2 regions of the Paenibacillus sp. NRS-1782 genome follow, and region 2 is predicted to be linked to the other one. Evidence: predicted binding sites of a transcription regulator. Region 2 holds the regulator's gene; the other holds the start of a gene.
The links. The regulator LexA, encoded in region 2, represses DNA repair genes until DNA is damaged. The targets are predictions, from matches to a motif close to CGAACATATGTTCG.

Region 1: a site for LexA is predicted at 1,262-1,275, ahead of recA (recombinase RecA). Genes of this name have one in related genera too.

The regions. Positions count from the first base shown of each region.
Region 1 covers NZ_JBITPH010000013.1:1,718-13,631, forward strand. Annotated here, with positions in the region: gene ACIFQM_RS04920 (competence/damage-inducible protein A) at 1-1,098, shown strand, start outside; gene recA (recombinase RecA) at 1,345-2,406, shown strand; gene ACIFQM_RS04930 (regulatory protein RecX) at 2,602-3,351, shown strand; gene rny (ribonuclease Y) at 3,729-5,273, shown strand; gene ACIFQM_RS04940 (TIGR00282 family metallophosphoesterase) at 5,350-6,144, shown strand; gene ACIFQM_RS04945 (stage V sporulation protein S) at 6,275-6,535, shown strand; gene ACIFQM_RS04950 (dipeptidase) at 6,662-7,675, shown strand; gene ACIFQM_RS04955 (low temperature requirement protein A) at 7,930-9,033, shown strand; gene pduL (phosphate propanoyltransferase) at 9,145-9,717, shown strand; gene miaB (tRNA (N6-isopentenyl adenosine(37)-C2)-methylthiotransferase MiaB) at 10,013-11,566, shown strand; gene ACIFQM_RS04970 (RicAFT regulatory complex protein RicA family protein) at 11,650-11,914, shown strand, end outside.
Region 2 covers NZ_JBITPH010000009.1:66,085-77,998, forward strand. Annotated here, with positions in the region: gene ACIFQM_RS02500 (hypothetical protein) at 1-188, shown strand, start outside; gene ACIFQM_RS02505 (accessory gene regulator ArgB-like protein) at 166-702, shown strand; gene ACIFQM_RS02510 (cyclic lactone autoinducer peptide) at 699-845, shown strand; gene ACIFQM_RS02515 (LytTR family transcriptional regulator DNA-binding domain-containing protein) at 863-1,261, shown strand; gene ACIFQM_RS02520 (hypothetical protein) at 1,398-1,568, shown strand; gene ACIFQM_RS02525 (hypothetical protein) at 1,720-1,890, opposite strand; gene lexA (transcriptional repressor LexA) at 2,285-2,911, opposite strand; gene ACIFQM_RS02535 (LysM peptidoglycan-binding domain-containing protein) at 3,102-3,470, shown strand; gene ACIFQM_RS02540 (DUF896 domain-containing protein) at 3,582-3,788, shown strand; gene ACIFQM_RS02545 (hypothetical protein) at 3,917-4,426, shown strand; gene ACIFQM_RS02550 (HAD family hydrolase) at 4,620-5,414, shown strand; gene ACIFQM_RS02555 (cupin domain-containing protein) at 5,525-6,067, opposite strand; gene metH (methionine synthase) at 6,362-9,802, shown strand; gene rnz (ribonuclease Z) at 9,882-10,814, shown strand; gene ACIFQM_RS02570 (TIGR01457 family HAD-type hydrolase) at 11,321-11,914, shown strand, end outside.

The sequences.
Region 1 (11,914 bases), on a different contig from region 2:
AAGCGTGCGGATATTATTTTGTTCTCGGGCGGTTTGGGACCGACTCAGGATGATTTGACGAAAGATGCAATCGCCGCTGTGCTGGGGCGTAAATTGCATATAGACCGTCTCGCTATGGATAAGCTGGAACAGTTTTTCCGTAATCGCGGGGTGGAAATGACCGAAAATAATCGGCGTCAGGCGCTTTCCATTGAAGGGGCTACCCCTCTTGAAAATGAGACAGGTCTGGCTGTTGGCGATGCGATTGCACAGGATGGTAAATATTATGTGGTTTTGCCTGGACCGCCGAAGGAACTCAAACCGATGTTTAAGAATCAGGCGAAACCTTGGTTGCTCCAGCAAGCACTGAGTGGTGAGGAACTGCCGATTTATTCGAAAATGCTAAAGTTTGCAGGAATCGGCGAGTCAGCTCTCGAAACCCGCTTATTGGATCTGATCAAATCACAGACAGACCCGACCATTGCTCCTTATGCCAAGGAGGGAGAGGTCACAATCCGTATATCCACCAAGGCGGCCAACGAGAGCGAGGCATTGGTCAAGCTAGGGGCTACAGAAGCAGAAATTCAGCGGCGCCTTTCGGAATACATGTATGCGAGCGAGGACGTCACGCTGGAGAAGGTTATTGTGGATTTGATGTCCAATCGCGGACTGACTGTCAGCGCGGCAGAAAGCTGCACAGGTGGAATGCTGATGGAGCACATCACTTCCGTTCCGGGCAGCTCAGTTATGTTTCAGGGCGGTATCGTGTGTTATTCCAATGAATTGAAGAAAAAGCTGCTCAACGTGCCTCATGATTATTTGGAGGGGGACAATGCGCCCGGCGCAGTAAGCGAGGAAGTAGCCCTTGTGCTTTCTGAACAGGCAAGATTGGTCATGAACACTGATTTCGGACTCTCGGTTACAGGTGTAGCTGGACCCGGATATTCTGAGCAGAAGCCGGTTGGTCTGGTTTATATCGGTATTGCTGAGCGTGATAAGGAGACTGAGGTATACGAGCTGAAGCTGAGTGGGAACCGTGAAACGATTCGTCTGCGGTCTGTTAAAGCAATCCTGTACAGATTATGGCGCAGACTGGTGGAAAATGAGAAGCTCTCTTAATGATCTGTATCCGACACGAGTTTTCATAGAGTTGTTTTAGGTAAACGATTAATGATATAATCATACTATCGGAAGAACCGTTGCAAAAGCCTTTTTGCCTGCGGTTCTTTTTTGATTTAAGAGACAGATGGAAGTATAGAAGAGAACTGCGTAAACAAAAAAACGAATGTATGTTCGAAAAAATGCTTGGCAAGCGTGTCAAAACAAGGTATTATTAAAGTACAAACAACGAAGGATGTGAGTTTATTGTCAGATCGTCGTGCTGCGCTGGATATGGCGCTCCGTCAAATAGAAAAGCAATTCGGTAAAGGTTCCATTATGAAGTTGGGTGAGTCCACCCACATGCAAGTGGAAACAATTCCCAGTGGTTCGATTGCTTTGGATATTGCGTTAGGAACGGGTGGCTTCCCGAGAGGCCGAATTATTGAAGTATATGGACCAGAATCATCTGGTAAAACAACAGTAGCTCTTCACGCTATAGCAGAGGTACAAAAAGCAGGCGGACAAGCCGCTTTTATCGACGCCGAGCATGCGCTTGATCCGTCGTATGCTAGCAAGTTGGGTGTCAATATTGATGAGTTGTTGCTATCGCAGCCAGATACAGGAGAGCAAGCACTTGAGATTGCCGAAGCGCTTGTACGTAGTGGAGCGGTAGACATTGTTGTTGTTGACTCTGTAGCGGCACTTGTGCCAAAAGCGGAGATTGAAGGTGAAATGGGAGATTCCCATGTTGGTCTTCAAGCCCGTTTAATGTCGCAGGCATTGCGTAAGCTGTCCGGTGCTATTAACAAGTCGAATACCATTGCTATCTTTATTAACCAATTACGTGAAAAAATAGGTGTTATGTTTGGTAACCCTGAGACGACACCAGGTGGACGAGCTCTGAAATTTTATTCTACAGTTCGTTTGGATGTTCGCCGCATTGAAAGCTTGAAAAGTGGTAATGACATTGTAGGTAACCGCACACGTATTAAAGTGGTGAAGAACAAAGTCGCACCTCCTTTCCGTCAGGCGGAAGTGGATATTATGTACGGTGAAGGTATCTCCAAGGAAGGCAGTTTGATCGACATTGGTACGGAGTATGACATTGTCGATAAGAGCGGAGCCTGGTATTCCTATGAAGGTGAACGACTAGGTCAGGGACGTGAAAATGCGAAGCAATTTTTGAAGGAAAATCCGAACATTGCTAGTACGATCGAACAAAAAATTCGGGTGGCCAGCAATTTGATTGCGACGGTAGCTCCGCCGACAGAAGAAGAATTGGCACAGCAAGCCAAGGAAGAACAGGAATTGCTGGAGCTCGAGTAAATCTTGGTGAATCCTGGTTTGTGAACTGGAGCCAGGGGTATGACACAGCCGTTTGAATAGCATGATTCTGATGCCCTGCACAGTTGTGCAGGGCATTTTTGCATCGAATGTGGCCTGCGGTGTCAGCTACATTTTACTTTAGCGTGGCGGGCGTTCTCAGCTTGCTTTCGTGTATATCAAAGTGGGGGAAACACATTGCAATTGGAAGCTGAAGGTGAACACACTTCGAAGGAAAATGAGCAGCAAGGAATTTCCCTTTTTCCTGATCATGAGGAATTGATGGTTACGAGGGTGGAACAGGGGCAGGGGAGGAAACGCGGAAGATACACGATTCATTTTGGCCTGTATTCATTGTCTGTACTGGAAGATGTAATGATCAAGTACAATATGTTCAAAGGGACGACTTTCGTCAAAAAGGAACTGGAAGAAATCGTTCTGGCGGACGAAAAGCAACAGGCATACGTGCACGCGCTTCGTTATTTGGGACGAAAGCCACGTACACGTAAGGAGATTGAGCAGCGTTTGACGCAAAAGGAAATGGGTCAAGCTGTTATTGATGAAGTATTGAACCGTTTGGAGCGGGAGCAACTTGTGGATGACGATCTGTACGCTCGTCAGTGGGCAAGGCAGCGCGTAACGAGCCAGCGGAAGGGGAAGATGTGGGTAAGACAGGAACTGCGTCAAAAGGGCATCTCTAAAGCCTCTATCGGGGAAGCTTTAGGTGAGGTCAGCGATCAAGAGGAATGGGAGAGCGCTTTGATAGTCGGACGCAAAAAATGGAATCAGGTGCGTGGAGATATAATGGAGAAGAAACGGAAAACGTACCCCTTTCTCATGAGACGCGGATATTCGGGGGAAATGACACGCCGCGTAGTCAATCATCTTACGATGGCCGAGCAAGACGGGGCTTCCGATGACGAGGAATTATCGCTGTGGGATGAATAGCTGTTAAACAGCCGGGCATCCATTAGCTGGAATAAGCGAATAGGATAAGCTGGTTATCACATGGAAAGCCACATGGTAATCTACTAAAGTTTGCATTCCCTTGACAATGCCATTTGTCAAATAATAAAATATATATGAAACGATGCTTGTGGAACACCCTTTTTCCTTCCAAAAAAGTGGAGTCCACGGGTACGTTCTCATCGCCAAATAACAAGTGATGCCGCTATGCCAAGCGGAATTGTACATGTGAAAGCATGTGCATATGAAATGAAACGGCCGCATGCCGTTATCTTAGTTTGACGATCAAAGCTAATGTGACAATTGCAAAAAGTCCCAAGGAATGCCTTGGAGGAACCAACGAGGAGGTGAACAGTATGATGATGACTGCGATCTGGTTCGTTCTCGTTGCTGTAGCCGCGTTATTCTTTGGGTTCGGGATTGGTTATTTTATTCGCAAATCTATTGCAGAAGCTAAAATCTCCAGTGCGGAAGAAGCTGCCGCGCAAATCGTGGAGAACGCGAAAAAAGAGGCAGAAGCACTGAAGAAGGAAACGGTATTGGAAGCGAAAGATGAAATTCACCGCATCCGTGCCGAAGCTGAAAAAGAAACTCGTGAGCGTCGGAATGAAATTCAACGACAGGAACGAAGATTGCTGCAAAAAGAAGAATCGCTGGATAAAAAATTGGAATCGCTGGAACGTAAAGAAGAACAAGTGGCCAACAAAGAGAAACGAATCGATGAAACCCAGCAGCAGATTGATTTGATTTACAAGAGTCAGGTAACTGAGCTGGAGCGTATTTCCAATCTGACGACGGAAGATGCGAGAGGTATTATTCTGTCCAACGTAGAACAGGAAGTTCGTCATGAAACCGCTCAGATGATTAAGGAAATTGAGCAACAGGCCAAAGAGGAAGCGGACAAAAAGTCTCGTGAAATCATCACACTGGCCATCCAACGCTGTGCGGCGGACCATGTGGCGGAAACGACGGTTTCCGTGGTCACGTTGCCGAACGAAGAAATGAAAGGCCGGATTATCGGACGTGAAGGCCGTAATATCCGTGCGCTTGAAACCCTTACGGGAATTGACCTCATTATTGATGATACGCCGGAAGCAGTTATTTTGTCCGGATTTGATCCGATTCGCAGAGAGATTGCGCGTACTGCGCTTGAGAAGCTCGTAGCGGACGGACGGATACATCCGGCTCGTATTGAAGAAATGGTGGAAAAATCTCGTAAAGAAGTGGATGAACGAATCCGCGAGTATGGCGAACAGGCCACCTTCGAGGTGGGTGTGCATAGCCTGCATCCGGATTTAATCAAGATCCTGGGACGTCTCAAGTTCCGTACAAGCTACGGACAGAACGTATTGAAGCACTCGATGGAAGTTGCATACTTGACAGGTCTGATGGCCGGAGAACTGGGCGAGGACATTACACTGGCAAGACGAGCAGGGTTGCTGCATGACATCGGGAAGGCGCTGGATCACGAAGTGGAAGGATCACACGTTGAAATTGGCGTGGAACTGGCGAAGAAGTACAAGGAACACCCGGTCGTCATCAACAGTATTGCTTCACATCACGGCGACTGCGAAGCGACTTCAGTGATTGCTATGCTGGTTGGGGCGGCAGATGCCCTGTCGGCAGCAAGACCGGGAGCGCGGCGTGAAACACTGGAGACGTACATCCGTCGTCTTGAGAAGCTGGAACGCATTTCCGAGTCTTTTGAAGGCGTGGAAAAATCGTACGCCATTCAAGCTGGACGCGAAGTTCGCGTCATGGTGCAGCCAGAGAAAATTGATGATGCGGAAGCATTCCGACTGGCTCGTGATATAACGAAAACGATTGAAAATGAACTGGATTACCCAGGGCATATCAAGGTTACCGTCATTCGCGAGACCCGCGCGGTAGAATACGCAAAATAAAAGCAATTTAACGAAAAGTGGCCGCTGTTTGTAGGGCCACTTTTCATTATGTAAGGCATACCAGGGAGGGTTTTCTATCAACGTACTATTTATTGGAGATATTTTCGGTAGTGTAGGCAGAAAGGCATTAAGGGAAAATCTCCCTTCGCTAAAATCAAAATACAACCCGCATATCATTATCGTGAACGGGGAAAATTCAGCTTCAGGAAGAGGTATTACTCCAGCCATCGCGAGAGAATTTTTTGATTGGGGCGTACATGGTATTACTATGGGTAATCATACATGGGACAATAAGGATATATTTGATTTTATAGATGATGAGCCGCGTATCATACGTCCGGCAAACTTTCCGCCAGGAACGCCGGGGCGAGGCTACACCGTGGTGAAAGGTGGAGGCAAGGAGCTGGCGATCGTTAACTTGCAGGGCAGAACCTTTCTGCCACCCATTGATTGCCCGTTCCGCGCAGCAGATGAGATCGTAGATGAATTGCGCAAGAAGCATAAGCACATTTTGGTTGATTTTCATGCGGAAGCGACGTCGGAAAAAATCGCTATGGGTTGGCATCTAGATGGCCGTGCTTCAATTGTTGTTGGTACACACACCCATGTGCAGAGCAACGATGATACGATTTTACCGCAAGGAACTGCGTACCAGACAGATGTAGGCATGGTAGGTCCCTATGAAGGAGTACTTGGCATGCAGAGAGACGCCGTGTTGCAGAAGTTTCAGACTCAGCTTCCGGTACGTTTTCAACCGGACAACGGAAAATGGCATTTTCACGCAGTTAGCGTAGAGTTGAATGACAACGACGGTATGGCACGTAAAATTCAGAAAATTAGACTCAAAGAAGATGAATGGCGGATGGATTAACCTTTTTTGAAAACTGCTTAAGGAAAGAATAAGAAAAACTGTCACCAAAAAGCAGGAATTTTTTGCTGACCCTCGAATAACATCTAATAGTGGAATCAAACCATCATCATTCCCAGGGGAGGTACTTACTATGGATGTATTAAAAGTATCAGCAAAATCCAATCCTAATTCAGTTGCAGGCGCACTCGCAGGAGTACTGCGTGAACGCGGAAATGCCGAATTGCAGGCGATTGGAGCGGGTGCACTGAACCAAGCCATTAAAGCTGTAGCCATTGCCCGGGGATTTGTCGCACCAAGCGGAGTGGATTTGATTTGTATTCCTGCTTTTACGGATATTGTTATTGACGGAGAAGACCGGACTGCAATCAAGCTGATTGTAGAGCCAAGATAATAAATGTTAGTTGTTGAGCCTGTTTACGATGGTGTAAACGGGCTTTTTTGCATGGAAGTCGCCCTTTATTACATAGATTGTAAGATAACTTCATCACGCTGTAATCTATGAATGGAGGTAAGATGCATGAACAGTAAACCACACACGAAATGGTCGGTTGCCGATTTGCATTGTGATGTGTTGTGTAAGATGCAGCTTAACCCGCAGGTGGATTTCAGTCATCCCTCGCTTGATGTTACAAGAGAGCGTTTGTTAGAAGGCCATGTGAACTTGCAGACATTCGCTATATATATTTCCCAGGTGCTGGGTACGCCAAGATTTGAGCATATAATTCGTCAGGTTGAACTGTTCAGACAGCATATAATATCCCCATCTGTCGGGTTGAAGCCGCTATTGTGGAGGGAAGACTTGGAAGAACGTAAGGATACATCAGTGGGACATCCGGAAGGAAATGAAATAAAACAACATCAAGGATCACCGTGGGCTCTGCTATCGCTGGAGGGAGTGGAAGCGCTGGAAGGAAATCCGTTTTATGCTGAACTGTGCTATGCCTTGGGAATCCGATTGATCGGGTTGACGTGGAATTATGCAAATTGGGCTGCTGACGGCATTATGGAGCAGAGGGGTGGCGGACTGACTCGCAAGGGGCATGAGTTGGTCAAGCGCTGTAATGAATTAGGTTTGCTACTGGATGTATCGCATTTGTCTGTACAAGGCTTCTGGGAGGTGCTGGAGGAGGCAGCTCAACCGCCGATTGCTTCGCACTCCAACGCCTTCGCTGTATGTCCTCACACACGTAATCTTCGGGATGAACAGATTCGTGCGTTGATCGCGCGTAACGGACAGATTGGTTTGACTTTCGTCACAATGTTTCTCAAAGAGCAGGGTACGGTGACCGCTGAGGATTTGTTGCCACACATTGAACATATTTGTTCACTAGGCGGCGAACGTCATTTGATGTTCGGATCTGATTTTGACGGTATTGAGTATCATGTGCAAGGGCTGGAGCATCCGGGGAAATATCCGGGTTTTGCAGAACTGCTGCTGAAGCATTATTCTGAGGAGCTGGTCAAGGGGTGGCTGGGAGGACATGCGCTGGAATATTTACAAACAAATCTGCCTTCCAAAATGCCTTCTTAAATGAATCAATTTCATAATACCCTCAGTAGCTTTAATCAAGAGTACATATAGATAAAAATGGATTATTTGTCTATATGTAATATACATTTGGTTGCTTAATACCCTTGACAATGTGAGTTATATTACGAAATAATTGGAGCATCCTAGTATTGCATGGTGCTAAAACAACGCTTGCTGAAATATGACATACCTTGGGATGAGCCTGACGAGTCACCATGCTGTACCGCCTTGTCAGAGGGGAGCTCCATTACATAATGTTGATAAAAAAGGTTACCTGGCTTGAACTCTTCTATGACTTATTGTTTGTAGCCGCTGTCTCCAAGGCCACTCATGTTTTACTACACGTTGAACATGGTAGTATTTCTTTGGAGCATCTGGCAAAGTTTATTTTGATTTTTATTCCGATATGGTGGGCTTGGGTGGGGCAAACGGTCTACAACAACCGTTTTGGTCAAGACAGTATGACGCATCGAATCTTTATGATCCTGCAATTGTTTTTCGTGTTAATTATGACCGCCAGCCTGAATATAGATTTTGACGCGTATTATGTATCTTTTTTTGTTGGCTATATTGGTTTAAGAGGCTTGACTGCCGTTCAATATTTACTATCGGCACCCAAAGAAACGGGTCATAAACAGGAAACAGCTCGTTTTTTCGGTACCTATTTTTGGATCGGAATAGTCATCTCCAGTTTCTCCCTCTTTTTTGAATCCTGGGTTCGATATTTGATTTTATATGTCGGCATTGCTGTTGATATCCTGGTTCCTTTGATGGGTCGTAAAAAATTGGTGATCACACCTATCCATACGGAGCATCTATTAGAGCGCTTTGCACAATTCACCTTAATCCTGCTTGGCGAATCGGTAATCAGTATGCTTTCTGTTTTACAATCTGATCATTTCACAGTCTCTTCCGTTGTATTTGCTGCCTTGGCTTTTGTATTAGTCATCGCAATCTGGTGGCAATATTTTGAGAATATGGAGAAGCACGTAGATAAATCAAAACAAACAGCAGGGCAGACGATTATGTATGGTCATTTGTTTATTTATCTTTCACTTAGCATGCTAGCAGCTTCGATACAGCTCTTGTTTTTGGGACAAGTAGCTTATATCTTTGTACTTTGCTTTACCTTTGCTTCTGTACTTATTTACTTTTTGTCGGTTTTGCTGGTATTCCATCGCTACAGATTAAGTCATCTTAAACCAAGTCTTAGAGTCATTTTTTTCTTAACTGGGGTCCTCTGTGTCTTGTTTATTCTTAACATATTTATTGTTGTTCCCTCTCATCTCATCGTAGCTGAAATCATGCTGTTCTTTATTCTGTTCGCTAAAATGACAGTTCACGATATTAAAGGCTGAATAGGGCGAAAAACGGAACTTTGTCCCGCTTTCCTTTTCTTTCTTGGCAAAGTAGGCGTATAATAGCATAGATGTGTAAAGTATTGTATAGAGAAAAGGAGTGACCATACGATGAGTAAAATCGTACCTGTCGGCGTTTCCGCACGCCATATTCACCTGACTCAAGAGCATATTGAAATTTTGTTCGGAGCAGGATATCAACTGACGGAATTTAAACCATTATCCCAGCCAGGACAATTTGCTGCAAATGAAACGGTAGCCGTAATTGGTTCTAAGGGCCAATTTGATAAGGTTCGTATTTTGGGACCAGCTCGTCCGGCTTCCCAGCTTGAAATCTCTCGCACAGATTCCTTTGCTATCGGTGTAAAAGCGCCTGTACGCGAATCTGGCAGCATTGACGGAACACCAGGAATCACAGTAAAAGGACCAGCTGGAGAAGTGGAACTGCAAGAGGGCGTAATCGTAGCTGCCCGTCATATTCATTTCCATACGTCTGATGCAGCGAAATGGGACATTAAGGACAAGCAGTTGCTTAAAGTACGTGTCGGCGGCGAACGTGGTCTTGTATTCGAAAATGTTCTTGCGCGTGTGTCCGATTCTTTTGCTTTGGATATGCACATTGATACAGATGAAGCGAACGGAGCCGGCGTGAAAAACGGTGACAACGCTGAAATCGTAGACTAATATACGTATATAATGCCGAAAGGCAAAGGGTCTGATTCTTGCTAAAGAGTCGGGCTTTTTTACATACTAAGGATTCTCAAAATGGTCATCCATAAAAATATGGACATTAGATTCTCAGCGTACCCATTATGCGTTCACGGGGATATATGGCGATGGCTTATAAATCATGCTATAATTTAGTGTAATGCGTTTTTCAAAGGAGTTTTTACGGGCTTAAAAGAGATCTATCCATATGCAAAGATACAGTAAAAGCGTAATTGGCGTGAAATAGATGGTGTAAGGAGCGACCAAAGGAATGGACAAGGAAACGAAAGATTACTCCAAATATTTTGATTTCTCGGATGCAAAGATCATTTCTCAGGATGAGCATAGCAAGAAGATCCGCATTCGCGGACGTGAAATCAATATTATGGCGGAGCCGAATCATAGAAAAGAAAAGCAACGCGGTAAAGAGGATGTACAGGTATTGTACGATAATGCAGTTCCGGATGAGCTGAAGCATATCGGTGAGGGAAAGCATTACATCGTGTACACATTCGGTTGCCAGATGAACGAGCATGATTCCGAAACGATTAAAGGATTGCTGGAGCAAATGGGTTATCAGGCGACAGAGGATCGTAAGGAAGCGGACATCATTTTGCTGAATACATGTGCGATCCGTGAAAATGCGGAGGACAAAGTATTTGGTGAGCTGGGTCACCTCAAGCATCTCAAAACAGAGAAGCCAGGTATGCTGCTCGGCGTATGTGGTTGTATGTCGCAGGAAGAGAGTGTCGTCAACCGGATTTTGCAAAAGCACGGTTTTGTCGACATGATTTTTGGTACCCATAATATCCACCGCCTGCCGCAGCTCGTCAAGGAAGCACTCTTCAGCAAAGAAATGGTGGTCGAGGTGTGGTCCAAGGAAGGCGACATTATCGAGAACCTGCCTAAGAAGCGTGAGGGTATGCGGGCTTGGGTGAACATTATGTACGGCTGCGATAAATTTTGCACCTATTGCATTGTTCCATTCACACGCGGTAAGGAAAGAAGTCGTCGTCCCGAGGATGTTATTGCTGAGGTACGGGATTTGGCACGTCAGGGCTTTAAGGAAATTACTTTGCTGGGTCAGAATGTCAACGCCTATGGCAAGGATTTAAAGGATATGAATTACAGATTCGGGGATCTGATGGACGATATGCGTAAGATTAATATCCCACGTGTACGTTTTACAACATCACATCCGCGTGATTTTGATGACCATTTGGTTGAAGTGCTCGGTAAGGGCGGCAATTTGGTGGAGCATATCCATCTGCCTGTTCAATCCGGCAATACGGATATATTGAAGAAAATGAACCGAAAATATACACGTGAGCGCGTTCTGGAGCTGGCGGCGAAGATCAAAGCGGCTGTTCCGCATGCTTCGCTGACAACGGATATTATCGTAGGTTTTCCGGGCGAAACGGACGAACAGTTTGAAGATACCATTTCTCTCGTGCGCGAGGTCGGCTACGACTTTGCCTACACCTTTATTTATTCGCCACGTGAAGGTACACCAGCCGCGTCCATGGAAGACAATGTTCCTATGTCGGTCAAAAAAGAGCGTCTACAGCGTCTGAACAATGTGGTGAACCAAAACAGCCTTCGTTTTAACGGTAGACTGCGTGGCGAGGTGGTTGAAGTGCTGGTAGAAGGCGAGAGCAAAAATAACAGTGAAGTGCTTGCCGGTCGGACCCGTTCCAATAAGCTGGTGCATTTTGAAGGCTCCAAGGATCTGATCGGGACCTTTGTGCAGGTGAAAATTACGGAGCCTATGACCTTTTACATCAAGGGTGATTTGGTTCAAACTGCCGTGGCGGTCAACGGTTAACAAAGTAGCACAGCAAGGTTTGCATGTGGATCAAATATGAATTGCATGTACGACTGTATAAGTGAGAAAAGGAGCGATGGACAGTGACAGAGGAGCGGTTGCAACAGTCAGAGCATCAACCGGCGGCGCGCCAGCATGATCATTTGGTCAATCGCGATATGATATTGGCGAAAGCCCAAGAGTTGGCGGGTATTTTGGGCAACAGTGAGGAAGTACAGGTATTTCGTAAAGCAGAGGATAAAATCCGTGATCATCAGCGCATCCAGCAACTGATTGCAGCAATGAAGAAAAAGCAAAAGGAAATTGTGGCCTTCGAATCCTTGAAGAATCAAACCATGATTGCCAAAA
Region 2 (11,914 bases):
ATGAAAGCTTGCGTTTTAGGTGGGAACATGTACTTGTTGTTATTTTAATAATTGGGGTACTAGGCGCTAGTACATTTATGTTCTACGTCAATAATTTTCCTCTGAGTATTTTATTTATAGGTTTGGCATCTGGAATGTTCCTGTACTATGCGCTAAAAACGGAGCGTGATTATTATAAAAAATCTTGATTCTATTGCTCTTGATATTGCAACTCATATCAAAACAGTTGTACCGGATCATCCATCTTCTATTGCGGTTTTAAAACATGGAGTAGCCGTTGTGATTAATACAGTTTCCATCATTTTGTTAACTATTGGTATTTCATTTATTACGGGGAAGGTGCAGGAAACTGTACTGGCAATGATATCTTTTTCTATACTGCGTCAAGTTGTAGGAGGAATACATTTAAAGAGCAATATAGTATGCATTGTTGTCTCTACAGCTTTACTTACTGCCCTGTCCTTTGTGAATTTAAACTATAATTGGATAGTTATTACTTCGATATTAAGTATAATACTTGTCTTAGTTTATGCTCCGTCTAGAATAGACGGGAAGACTCGTATATCTAAACGGCACTACCCATTGTTAAAAATTTGCGGAGTTGCAATAATAACACTTAATTTGTGGCTGGCTTTTCCGGTGGTAGCGGCTAGTTTTTTTGTTCAGAGCTTAACATTAATAGAGAGGAGGTGCGAAAAATGAAAAGTCCTAAATTTAGTAAATTTAAGATTGGCATGTACTACAATGCTGCCATATTACTTACTTCACTTGCAGTTGTATCAGTGAGTACAGCGAGTTTGTCTTGGATTCACAGTCCCGAACCACCTGAAGAACTGTTGAAATAAAGTGGGAGATATATGAAATGCTAAACTTAACCGTCTCAGCTGATGATTCTCGAGGTATGAACAAGGGCGAAAACATACCAGTGGACAAGGTTCTTTTTATATCTAAAGGACGTAAGAGGGATCAGATTCTAGTTCACACATTCGAAAAAACATATTACATGATCGGCACCCTAAAGCATTGGGAAAGCTTTCTAAATAATAATGGGTTCCATTTCTTGAATGTGGATAGAAGTAATACACTGAATGTGGAGAAGGTGAAAATTGTTAATGGCATTTTCAAAGACGCTTACTTTGAATGTGAGATAACAAAAACGTCGAAGAGGTGTCCGATCTCTTATCACCGATTTGGCGAGGTTATAGAGGAAATGGGTTTCATAAATTCGAACATAATTTTCACTGGAGTTGCTACTAGATAGCGGCTCTTTTTTTTCAAAACACTCGACTTATTCGAATCATAAGAGACATTCAGCACCCTGATTTTTGTTCAGAATCTAAAGGATCATGATCATACAGTAAAGATAAAGACACAATAGTTCAAGGAGGAGAATAGACATGAAAAAAGCTTTTTTTGAATTTTCTCAGGGCTGGGATTTAAAGTGCCACTTTTTATTGTACAACTTCCGTTTTACACTAGAATGTGGCACAAAAAAGCGGGAAGAAATCCTTCCCACTTTTCGCTTAAAAACAATCATTATCGTCTGCGTTGTCTATCATTTACACTAAACAGATTAACAGCCAATGCGTTACCTCTAGCACGTGCAATAGCTCTCTGATTTGAACGGATGGATAATCCTCTTCCTCTCACGTGACGTTTGAAATGTCTTTTACACATGATATCACCTCCCTTCACAAGAAATGAAGGTACGGATGAATTTTAGAAGTGTTTATGCTTACGGTTACGTTTGGAAATTTTGATGTTCAATGCATTGGTGGCTAGTGCGTTACCGCTTCTTGTTTCGGCGGATGCGGCCTGAAAGACTTTTACGACCAGAAATTTGTTCTTGCCGATACGATGCTTATACGTTTTGACTCGATTTTTGATCATATGCTTATCTCCTTTGCTAAGGTCTACTTTATTCATATGCCAGTAGCGCTAGCATGTATCGGCATAAATCTATTAAAAGCAAAAAGAAGCTATCACCTATGATTCTAATATTCAGAAACTAATAAAGTATGGAGATACAGAATGTAAAAAAACTTATGCTTACCTGTCTTATCTTTTCCCACTTTATATTGTAGGAGAAAGTTCCAGCAGATTAGCATAAGCAGAATAGTAAAGAATGAAGTTAGTAGGTATAAACCGTCTATCTATGGGCTATCAAAGGAAAAAGAATAGCTGTGAGAAACATTTTGTGTACATAATATCAATACAAAACCGGCTTGCCATGGGCAGCCGGTTTTGTTGTAGCGGAAGAATAACGGGGCTGAAAAATGAAAAATTAGTGGAAGTCCCGGAAGAGTCCTACAACCTTACCCAAAATACTGACGTGCGTCAGACGAAGCGGTTCAAAGGCCGGATTTTCCGGTTGAAGTCGAATATGATCTTTTTCCTTGTAAAAAGTTTTAACAGTAGCCTCGTCCTCGTCTGTCATGGCCACGACAATATCGCCATTATCGGCTGTCTGCTGTTGACGTACGATGACATAATCTCCGTTGGCAATACCAGCTTCAATCATGCTTTCTCCTACAACAGATAACATGAATATTTTATCCTCACCAACAAAATGCTGGGGAAGAGGAAAGTAATCTTCAATATTTTCTGTTGCTGTAATAGGCAGACCAGCTGTAACTTTGCCGACGACCGGAACACGACTAATTGAGTAATTAATCAAGTTGCTGTTATCCGATTCGTCTTGGCCGAGTAACTCGATGGCCCGCGGTTTCGTTGGATCACGACGAATCAGTCCCTTTTTCTCCAGACGATCCAAATGACCGTGAACCGTAGAACTGGAGGCCAATCCAACAGCCTCACCTATTTCGCGTACAGAAGGGGGATAACCCTTTAGACGCACTTCATTGCGGATAAATTCAAGAATGGCCTGCTGGCGGCTTGAAATCTTAGACATACCGTATCAACCCCATTTAGTAACGTTTGGGAAAATTATAGCATAGAACCTCCGTTCGTACAAACGTAAGTTCTAAATAATCCCTAAAAAACAATCGCGAACTTTTGTTCTCTTTTCTATTGAACAAAACAGATGTTCGTGTTATATTGTGAAAAACATAGGAACAAACGTTTGGAGGACGTAGACAATGATGAAATATAGCACATATCAAAGTATTTTTCCAATGAATTTAGAAAAGATGCAAAATGTCCGTAATGAGAGAGAGGCACAGCTTGTACGGCCCATTTCTAATAGTCTTCTGTCCAAACTTCTTATTCTGGTTACCGTTTTCTGGATTGCGGATGCAGGTGTGCTGACGGTATTCGCGGCCCCTTCGGTTTCTAATGAAGAGGTAACCAAACTTATTGTACAACCTGGGGATACATTGTGGCAGATTGCCTCCAATCATAAACCGGAACGAATGGATACAAGGGTATATATAGATGGAATTGTTCGGATTAACGGACTGGAAGATCGGGGAGTGCAGGCAGGCCAGCTTTTAAAGCTTCCGCATTTCTGATCTGTCACGATTGATTAGAGCTTGTCAGAGGACGTAATGAGGGAACCTTGACAAGCTCTTTTCTACATGTCAAAGTGTATTATATCTTTGCTTATATGGAGGGGACAGAATTTGGATATAGACAGCTTGGTACAGCGCATCAATGAATTGGCTCGCAAAGCAAAAGCCGAAGGATTGACTGAAGAGGAAACAACAGAGCGCGCCAATCTTCGGGAAATTTATTTGGATAACATTCGCCGTAATTTCCGGCAGCAACTTGATACGATTGAAATTGTGGACGAAGATACGTCGAAGGGAAATGGTGGGCTGACGCATTAATGTCGCTAAAGCGGCTTAGCCCGCGTAATTTGCTTTTCGTTTTTTTAAGGTATCTATTTTGGTATCTATATAGATTAGGATGGGTGGCAATTGTTTTTAAGCAATATATTTGGGAAGGGAATTGAGAGATGGCCCGATCATTTGAAAGAAAAGTACGCAAAAACACAGCGCATTTGAATAAATCGCGCAAAAAACAAGGCATCCAAACCATTAGTGGTGCCGGTTCTGCAATGGATATTTTCCGTGGACGTAATATTACCGTGCCAATCATGTTGGCTGGACTTGCAGTTCTGTACATGCTCATGAGTTATTTTTTGACTAAGACTGGCATGCGCGGCATGGACTGGCTTGTATTTGGCTTGTATTTGATGCTGGCAGTTATCTTTTTCATACGCCGTCCTTATTTGAAGGTTGGAAAGAGCACGCTGTATATGTTGAAGGGTGGCAGAGAGCGTCCAATGACGACAGAGGATATGAAAGCCATCAAGATTGAAAAGGGTTACGTAACGGTTGAAAGAAAAGGTAAGGGTGGCAACTTTATTTTTACAAAATCACTGGGCCGTTATGATACGGATGCCATTGCAGAGCGGCTTGAGAAGTTTGCGCTATCTAATCAGGTTCAAGTAGACAAAAAATAGCGACTTCTGTTGGTACGAATCGTTTAAATTGTTTGTGGACCTGTAGCCTCTGTAAATAAGGTCGCATGATGTTATTTCATATAACACATTGCGGCCTATTGATTAATATGGGCACATAATAATTGGAATGCTTGTAGGCTCAACATGGGAGAACAAGCGTACATATAAAGTGGAAAGAGAGTGGATAATTCAGATGACGATTCAGGCGGTAATGTTCGATCTTGATGATACACTTCTGTGGGATGAGCGTAGTGTAGAAGAGGCATTTGACGCGACGTGCCAGACAGGTTCCCTGGAAGCAGACGTTGATCCGAAGGCTTTGGAAGAAGCAGTCCGCAAGGAAGCGCGTGCTTTGTATGAGTCTTATGAAACCTTTAGTTTTACTCAATTGATTGGCATTAATCCGTTTGAGGGATTGTGGGCGAATTTTAAGTCAGGAGAGCAGCCTGAGTTCCGGCAATTGGAACAGTTGGCCCCTGCTTATCGAAAGGAATCTTGGCGTAGAGGTCTGCAACAGTTGGGGATAGATAATGAAGAGTTAGCGCAAAAACTGGCAACGCAATTTGCCTTGGAAAGACGCACCCGTCCCCATGTTTATGAAGAAACATTTGAGATTCTGGAGCAATTAAAGGGGAAGTATAAGCTTCTTTTGTTGACAAACGGCTCCCCTGATCTACAGCAGGAAAAGCTGGATGGGGTTCCGCAGCTAGCTCCATTTTTTGATGACGTTGTTATTTCAGGTTCGTTTGGTAAAGGTAAGCCGGACCCGTCTATTTTTCTACATGCTTTGGGGCTTCTCGGTATTGAGCCTGAACATGCTTTAATGGTGGGGGATAAGCTGACGACTGATATTCAAGGCGCTCTGGCGGCAGGTGTGCACTCCGTGTGGGTGAACCGCAACGCCAAAACCAATACTACAGAAATCAAGCCAAAGTTTGAAATTAAGCATCTTTCTGAATTGGATGGAATTATTCAATCGTTTAAGTAAGTGCTTTTCGGATCTTATTATAGTAACAAGCCCAAAAAACTCCCTCCGCTCAGGTATCTCAGAGCAGAGGGAGTTGCTTTATCCACTTTGGATGGATTCGTAATGTAGTATTATGCTTTAATAAACGATGGATCTTCAAACGGTTCGGCAATCCACCCATTTTCTTCGATGAACAAACGTACTGCGACGATCTTCTGATTTTCCATTAAGGTAAAGAAGTGAGGAATATTTTCTGGTACGGAAATAACGTCACCAGGTGAAAGCTCGACATTAAAATATCCGATTTCTTCAGGACCTTTAATGATGAAAATGCCTTTGCCTGCTACAATAGCACGGATTTCATCTTCGGTATGAGTATGAATTTGCTCAAACTTGGCAAGCAGCTCGTCTAAATTCGGCGTTGCTTCGGACAAGGTGATAACGTCCCATATTTTATACCCACGGCGGGCGGCTAAGTCCTTGATTTCGGCTTCAAAAGTGTTTAGAACAGCTACTTTTTGCTCATCTGTCAGGGTGAAATTTTCTTGCAGCACCCCGGATAGCTTGGAATCATCCCAATGCTCGTACAATACCTCTTGACTCTCCAAAAATTCACGGACCTTGTCTTCATCGCTAATTCGTACATTCGTATTGCGTATTAAGATTTCAGCCATAGGTTATCCCTCTTTTCCACTTGGTTTAATGTTGTATACAGAATATCATGTCTTGAATCGTTGTACAATATAGGTTTGAAACATTTTATGTTGCAAATGACGGTTCGTCCTATTCCAATATAAAAGAACACCGACCTAAGTGCGTCTCATTATGCTGCAAACTGTAAAAATGAATATCGAGAGTCGTTTTTGTGCAGAAGAGGCTGTATAAAACGTATGTTTTTACTTCAATCTATCTAAATGATACGGTTTCTGCTAAACTAGGATTTAACGTTTTGCGGGGGTGAAGAGATTTTGGATAAAGTTAGCTTACAGGATGCATTACAACGAAGAATACTCATTCTTGACGGGGCCATGGGCACCATGATCCAGCAAGAGGATCTTTCCCCCGACGATTTTGGCGGGGAAGAGCTGGAGGGCTGCAACGAGATGTTGGTCTTAACCAGACCGGATGTCATTCAAGGGATACATGAAGCATACTTGGAGGCCGGATCAGACCTGATTGAAACGAACACTTTTGGAGCGACATCCGTTGTTTTGGCGGATTACGATATACCGGAGCGCGCCCGTGAAATTAACCTGGTTGCCGCTAAACTGGCGCGTAACGCGGCAGATAAGTATAGTACTGCGGACAAGCCTCGTTTTGTTGTAGGAGCTATGGGACCGACAACGAAAACATTATCCGTGACAGGTGGTGTTACGTTTGCGGAGCTAATTGAGAGCTATGAAGAGCAAGCCTTGGCGCTAATTGAAGGCGGCGTGGATGCCCTGCTTTTGGAGACCTCGCAGGATACGCTTAACGTCAAAGCCGGAAGTATTGGAATTCGGCAGGCTTTTGAGAAGACGGGTATCGAGCTTCCCATAATGATTTCGGGAACGATTGAACCCATGGGAACGACTTTGGCAGGGCAAAATATCGAATCCTTCTGCATTTCGCTGGAACACTTGCACCCGGTGTCGATCGGGCTGAATTGTGCTACAGGACCGGAGTTTATGCGGGATCACATTCGCTCTCTCTCCGATATGTCCTCAGCAGCCATTAGCTGTTATCCGAATGCAGGTTTGCCTGATGAAAACGGTCAATATCATGAATCACCTGATTCATTGGCCCGTAAAATGGCCGCTTTTGCCGAAAAAGGTTGGCTGAATATTGCAGGAGGCTGCTGTGGTACCACGCCTGAGCATATCCGGGTTATGAGTGAACGTATGGCGCAGTTTGAGCCGCGTCCGCTGGAAGGCCATCACCCACCGGCTGTATCGGGTATTGAGCCTGTATATATTGAACAGGAGAATCGTCCCTATATGGTTGGTGAACGAACGAATGTTCTTGGCTCCCGCAAATTTAAGCGTTTGATCGTGGAGGGCAAATATGAAGAGGCATCTGAAATTGCCCGTGCTCAGGTAAAGAGTGGGGCACATGTCATTGATATTTGTGTACAGGACCCGGACCGCGATGAAATGACGGATATGGAAGCCTTTTTGAAGCTGGTTGTGAATAAGGTAAAAGTCCCTCTCGTGATTGATACCACGGATATCGAGGTTATTGATACCGCCTTGCAATATTCGCAAGGGAAGGCGATCATTAACTCCATTAATTTGGAGGATGGCGAAGAGAAATTTGAGAAAATGGCACCTCTTATTCATAAATACGGCGCGGCTGTTGTTGTTGGAACCATTGATGAACGTGGTCAGGCTATTTCTCGTGAGGATAAGCTTGAAGTGGCCAAACGCTCTTATGATCTGCTGGTGAACCGTTACGGTCTGGCACCCGAGGATCTTATTTTTGATACCCTCGTATTTCCCGTGGGAACAGGTGATGAGCAGTACATCGGTTCAGCCAAGGAAACGATTGAGGGGATTCGGATTATTAAAGAGGCACTTCCAGGGGTTCACACCATTCTGGGTATCAGTAACGTGTCCTTTGGCTTACCGGAGGCGGGTCGTGAAGTGCTCAATTCCGTTTATCTATACGAATGTACCAAAGCAGGCTTGGACTATGCGATTGTAAATACGGAGAAGCTCGAACGTTATGCTTCGATACCCGAGCATGAACGGAAGCTCGCCGAAGACCTGATTTATAAAACGAACGACGATACTTTATCCGCTTTTGTAGCTGCTTTCCGTAATAAGAAAGTGGAGAAAAAAGAGAAGGTGTCCAATCTCTCGCTCGAAGAGCGGCTGGCTTCCTATGTAGTAGAGGGTAGTAAGGAGGGCCTGATTCCGGATCTGGAGCAAGCGCTTGCCAAATATTCTTCGCTGGAGATTATTAATGGACCGCTGATGAAGGGGATGGAAGAGGTAGGACGTCTCTTTAACAACAACGAATTGATCGTTGCAGAGGTGCTGCAAAGCGCTGAAGTCATGAAGGCGTCGGTTACTTTCTTGGAACCGTATATGGAAAAAAATGAATCCTCGGTCAAAGGTAAGATTTTGCTGGCTACGGTCAAAGGTGATGTGCATGACATCGGTAAAAACCTGGTGGAGATTATTCTATCCAACAATGGTTACCATATTGTAAATCTGGGTATAAAAGTACCACCAGAACGCATTATTGAGGCTTACCGTGAAGAAAAGGCCGACGCGATTGGCTTATCCGGTTTGCTTGTTAAATCCGCTCAACAAATGGTGTTGACTGCACAGGATTTGAAAAATGCGAATATTGATATCCCGATTATGGTTGGCGGAGCTGCTTTGACGCGTAAGTTTACGAAAAACCGTATCCGTCCCGAGTATGACGGCATGGTTGTCTATGCGAAGGATGCAATGGATGGTTTGGACATAGCTAACAAGCTGATGAATCCTGAGTCCCGCAAGAAAATGGCTGAGGAAATGGAAGCTGAACGGGAAGCGGAAGCCGCAACGGTTGTGGAAGCCAAGCCGTTGCCTAAACTTACCCGGGCTGTTCGCTCTAAAATCGCTCAGGATTTGCCCGTCTATATTCCGCCAGATACGGACCGTCATGTACTGCGTAACTATCCGCTCAATTATATTTTGCCTTATGTGAATATGCAGATGCTGATGGGGCACCATCTTGGATTAAAAGGAAATGTAGAGCAATTGCTGGCTTCGGGGAATCCGAAAGCGACTCAGTTGAAGGAAACCGTAGATAGCATCATGTTTGAAGCCGTTACGGATGGAATTATTCAGGCACATGCTGTATACCGTTTCTTCCCGGCGCAGTCACAGGGAGATCAGATTTTGGTTTATGATCCATCAGATGTGAGCAAGGTACTGCACACATTTACGTTTCCGCGTCAACAAGTAGAGCCTTATTTATGTCTGGCTGACTACTTGAAATCGGTGGAATTCGGAGTTATGGATTATGTAGGTTTTATGGTCGTTACGGCGGGTCATGGTATTCAGCAGCTTTCCACGCAATGGAAAGAAAAAGGGGATTATTTACGCTCTCATGCACTTCAGTCGGTAGCGCTGGAAGTGGCAGAAGGACTCGCCGAGCGACTTCATCATATTATAAGGGACAGCTGGGGTTTCCCGGACTCGGCAGACATGACGATGAAACAGCGGCATGGGGCTAGATATCAGGGCATACGGGTATCTTTTGGCTATCCGGCATGTCCTGATCTGGAGGATCAGGGGCCATTGTTCCAACTGTTGAAACCTGAGGATATTGGCGTTGAGCTGACGGAAGGGTTTATGATGGAACCGGAGGCTTCTGTATCAGCCATGGTGTTCAGTCACCCTCAGGCGCAGTATTTTAACGTCGAAAAGGTATAACACCTTTATCAGATGGGATAGCAAAGACCCTCCGAGCTTCGGAGGTTTTTTGCTGGTCAACAGGAAGAAGGTTAAAGTCATGGAATTTTATTTTCTTGGCACGAATGCAGGTGTGCCTACGATCCAGCGAAACGTGACGTCCATCGCACTCCGTTTGCTGGAGGAACGAAGAAGCATGTGGTTGTTTGATTGCGGCGAAGGAACTCAGCAGGAGATACTGCGTTCGCCGCTTAAGCTAAGCAGGCTTGAAAAAATATTCATTACCCATTTGCATGGAGATCATCTCTTTGGTCTGCCGGGCCTGCTGTCGAGCAGGGCGTATCAGGGAGGTACGACACCGTTAACTGTATATGGGCCGCCTGGCCTCAAGCAGTACATCGAATTATCTCTGGGCATCAGCCAATCCCGTATCAACTACCAACTACATATTGTGGAGCATACGGGGGGGCAGTTGTTTGATGACGGGCAATTCCGTGTGGAGTCGGCTCTGCTGGATCATCGTATTGACAGCTACGGTTATCGTATTGTAGAGATGGATAAGCCCGGCAAGCTCAATCAGGAACTGCTGGAGCGATACGGAATCAAGCCCGGCCCGGTGTATGGTAAGCTGAAACGTGGAGAAAGCGTAGAGGTGGAGGGTGGAGTCATGCTTCATCCCCAGGATGTATTGGGTGCACCGAAAAAGGGACGTATCATCACCATTCTCGGTGACACTCGACCTTGCCTGAATACCGTAGTACTAGCTCAGGATGCAACGGTTGTCGTTCATGAAGCCACTTTTCTGCATGAGCTGGCAGATACGGCGTATGAATATCATCATAGTACAGCGCTCCAGGCAGCGGAAGCAGCAAAAGCGGCAGGTGCGGGTCAGTTGATCATGACACATTTTAGTTCCAGATATAAAGATCAGGAGCAGCTCCAGCCTTTGCTGGAGGAAGCACGGATTGCATTCCCTAATTCATTGCTGGCGGAGCAGCATGTATTGTTACCAGTGCCCGATATTGGTTCATAAACGGTAGTTATAGAAGATAGACGTGTATGGGTGCCGGGGCTTGCTCCGGCGCCCTTGTTTTTCCTGTGAAATTATTTTCCGGGAAAGCGCAGGATGCGACAAGAGATGAGGACGACATATGGGTGAGACCGAATGAATATGTAATACCACATATGGAGACATGTCATATTTGGTTTTCTATATATCGAATTTTAAGGGGTTTGTATTTTGAGCAGGCTCAGGAAATACAGGAGATTTCCTTAGAAGACTAGGCATCTTCGATGGATTTCGACGGAGATGCAGCTTATTCCCTGGGAAAGCGACGGCTTTTAGCGAGGAATGGCACTATTTTGCACCGTTTACCAGCAATTCATGGACTTCATATGTATTTTTGACTTAAGATAGATAAAGTGAAATGGGGAGGCCGACTTATTTTATGACCTGAATGATTAAGGTGGTTAAATGAGAAGGTGAACATCATTCATGGGATGAATTATAATTTCAATGTTATGATGAATTGATTTGAAGTGCGGGAGGGAATTACGATAAAATCGTTACTGATTGATCTGGATGGAACATTGTATCATGGGGAACGGATGATCAAGGGTGCGGATCTGCTCATATCCCAATTGCGCACGAACCAGATACCTTACGCTTATGTTACGAACAATGCTTCACGCACACCCGAGTCGGTGGCGGAGCATTTGGTCGGTATGGGAATTGATGCAGTTAGCAATGAAGTATGTACTTCGGCGCTGGCGGCTGCACAATATGTTGCACAGCAAAGCCCTGGAGCACGTGTATATTGTATTGGTGAAACGGGATTACGTCAGGCTCTTACGGATGCCGGATTGCAGCTTGTGGAGGATCACCCTGATTATGTGGTGCAGGGGATAGATCGCCAATTTACATATGATAAGCTGGTTGCTGCTATGCGATGGATTCGGGAAGGAGCCACTTATATTTTGACAAACCCTGATCTTCAATTACCTTCACAAGATGGACTCATGCCGGGGGCAGGAACGATTGGAGCTGCGATTGAGGCGGCATCACAGGTAAAGCCCGTCGTCATCGGCAAGCCTTCAAGCGTGTTAATGAGCTATGCGCTGGATCGCTTGAAC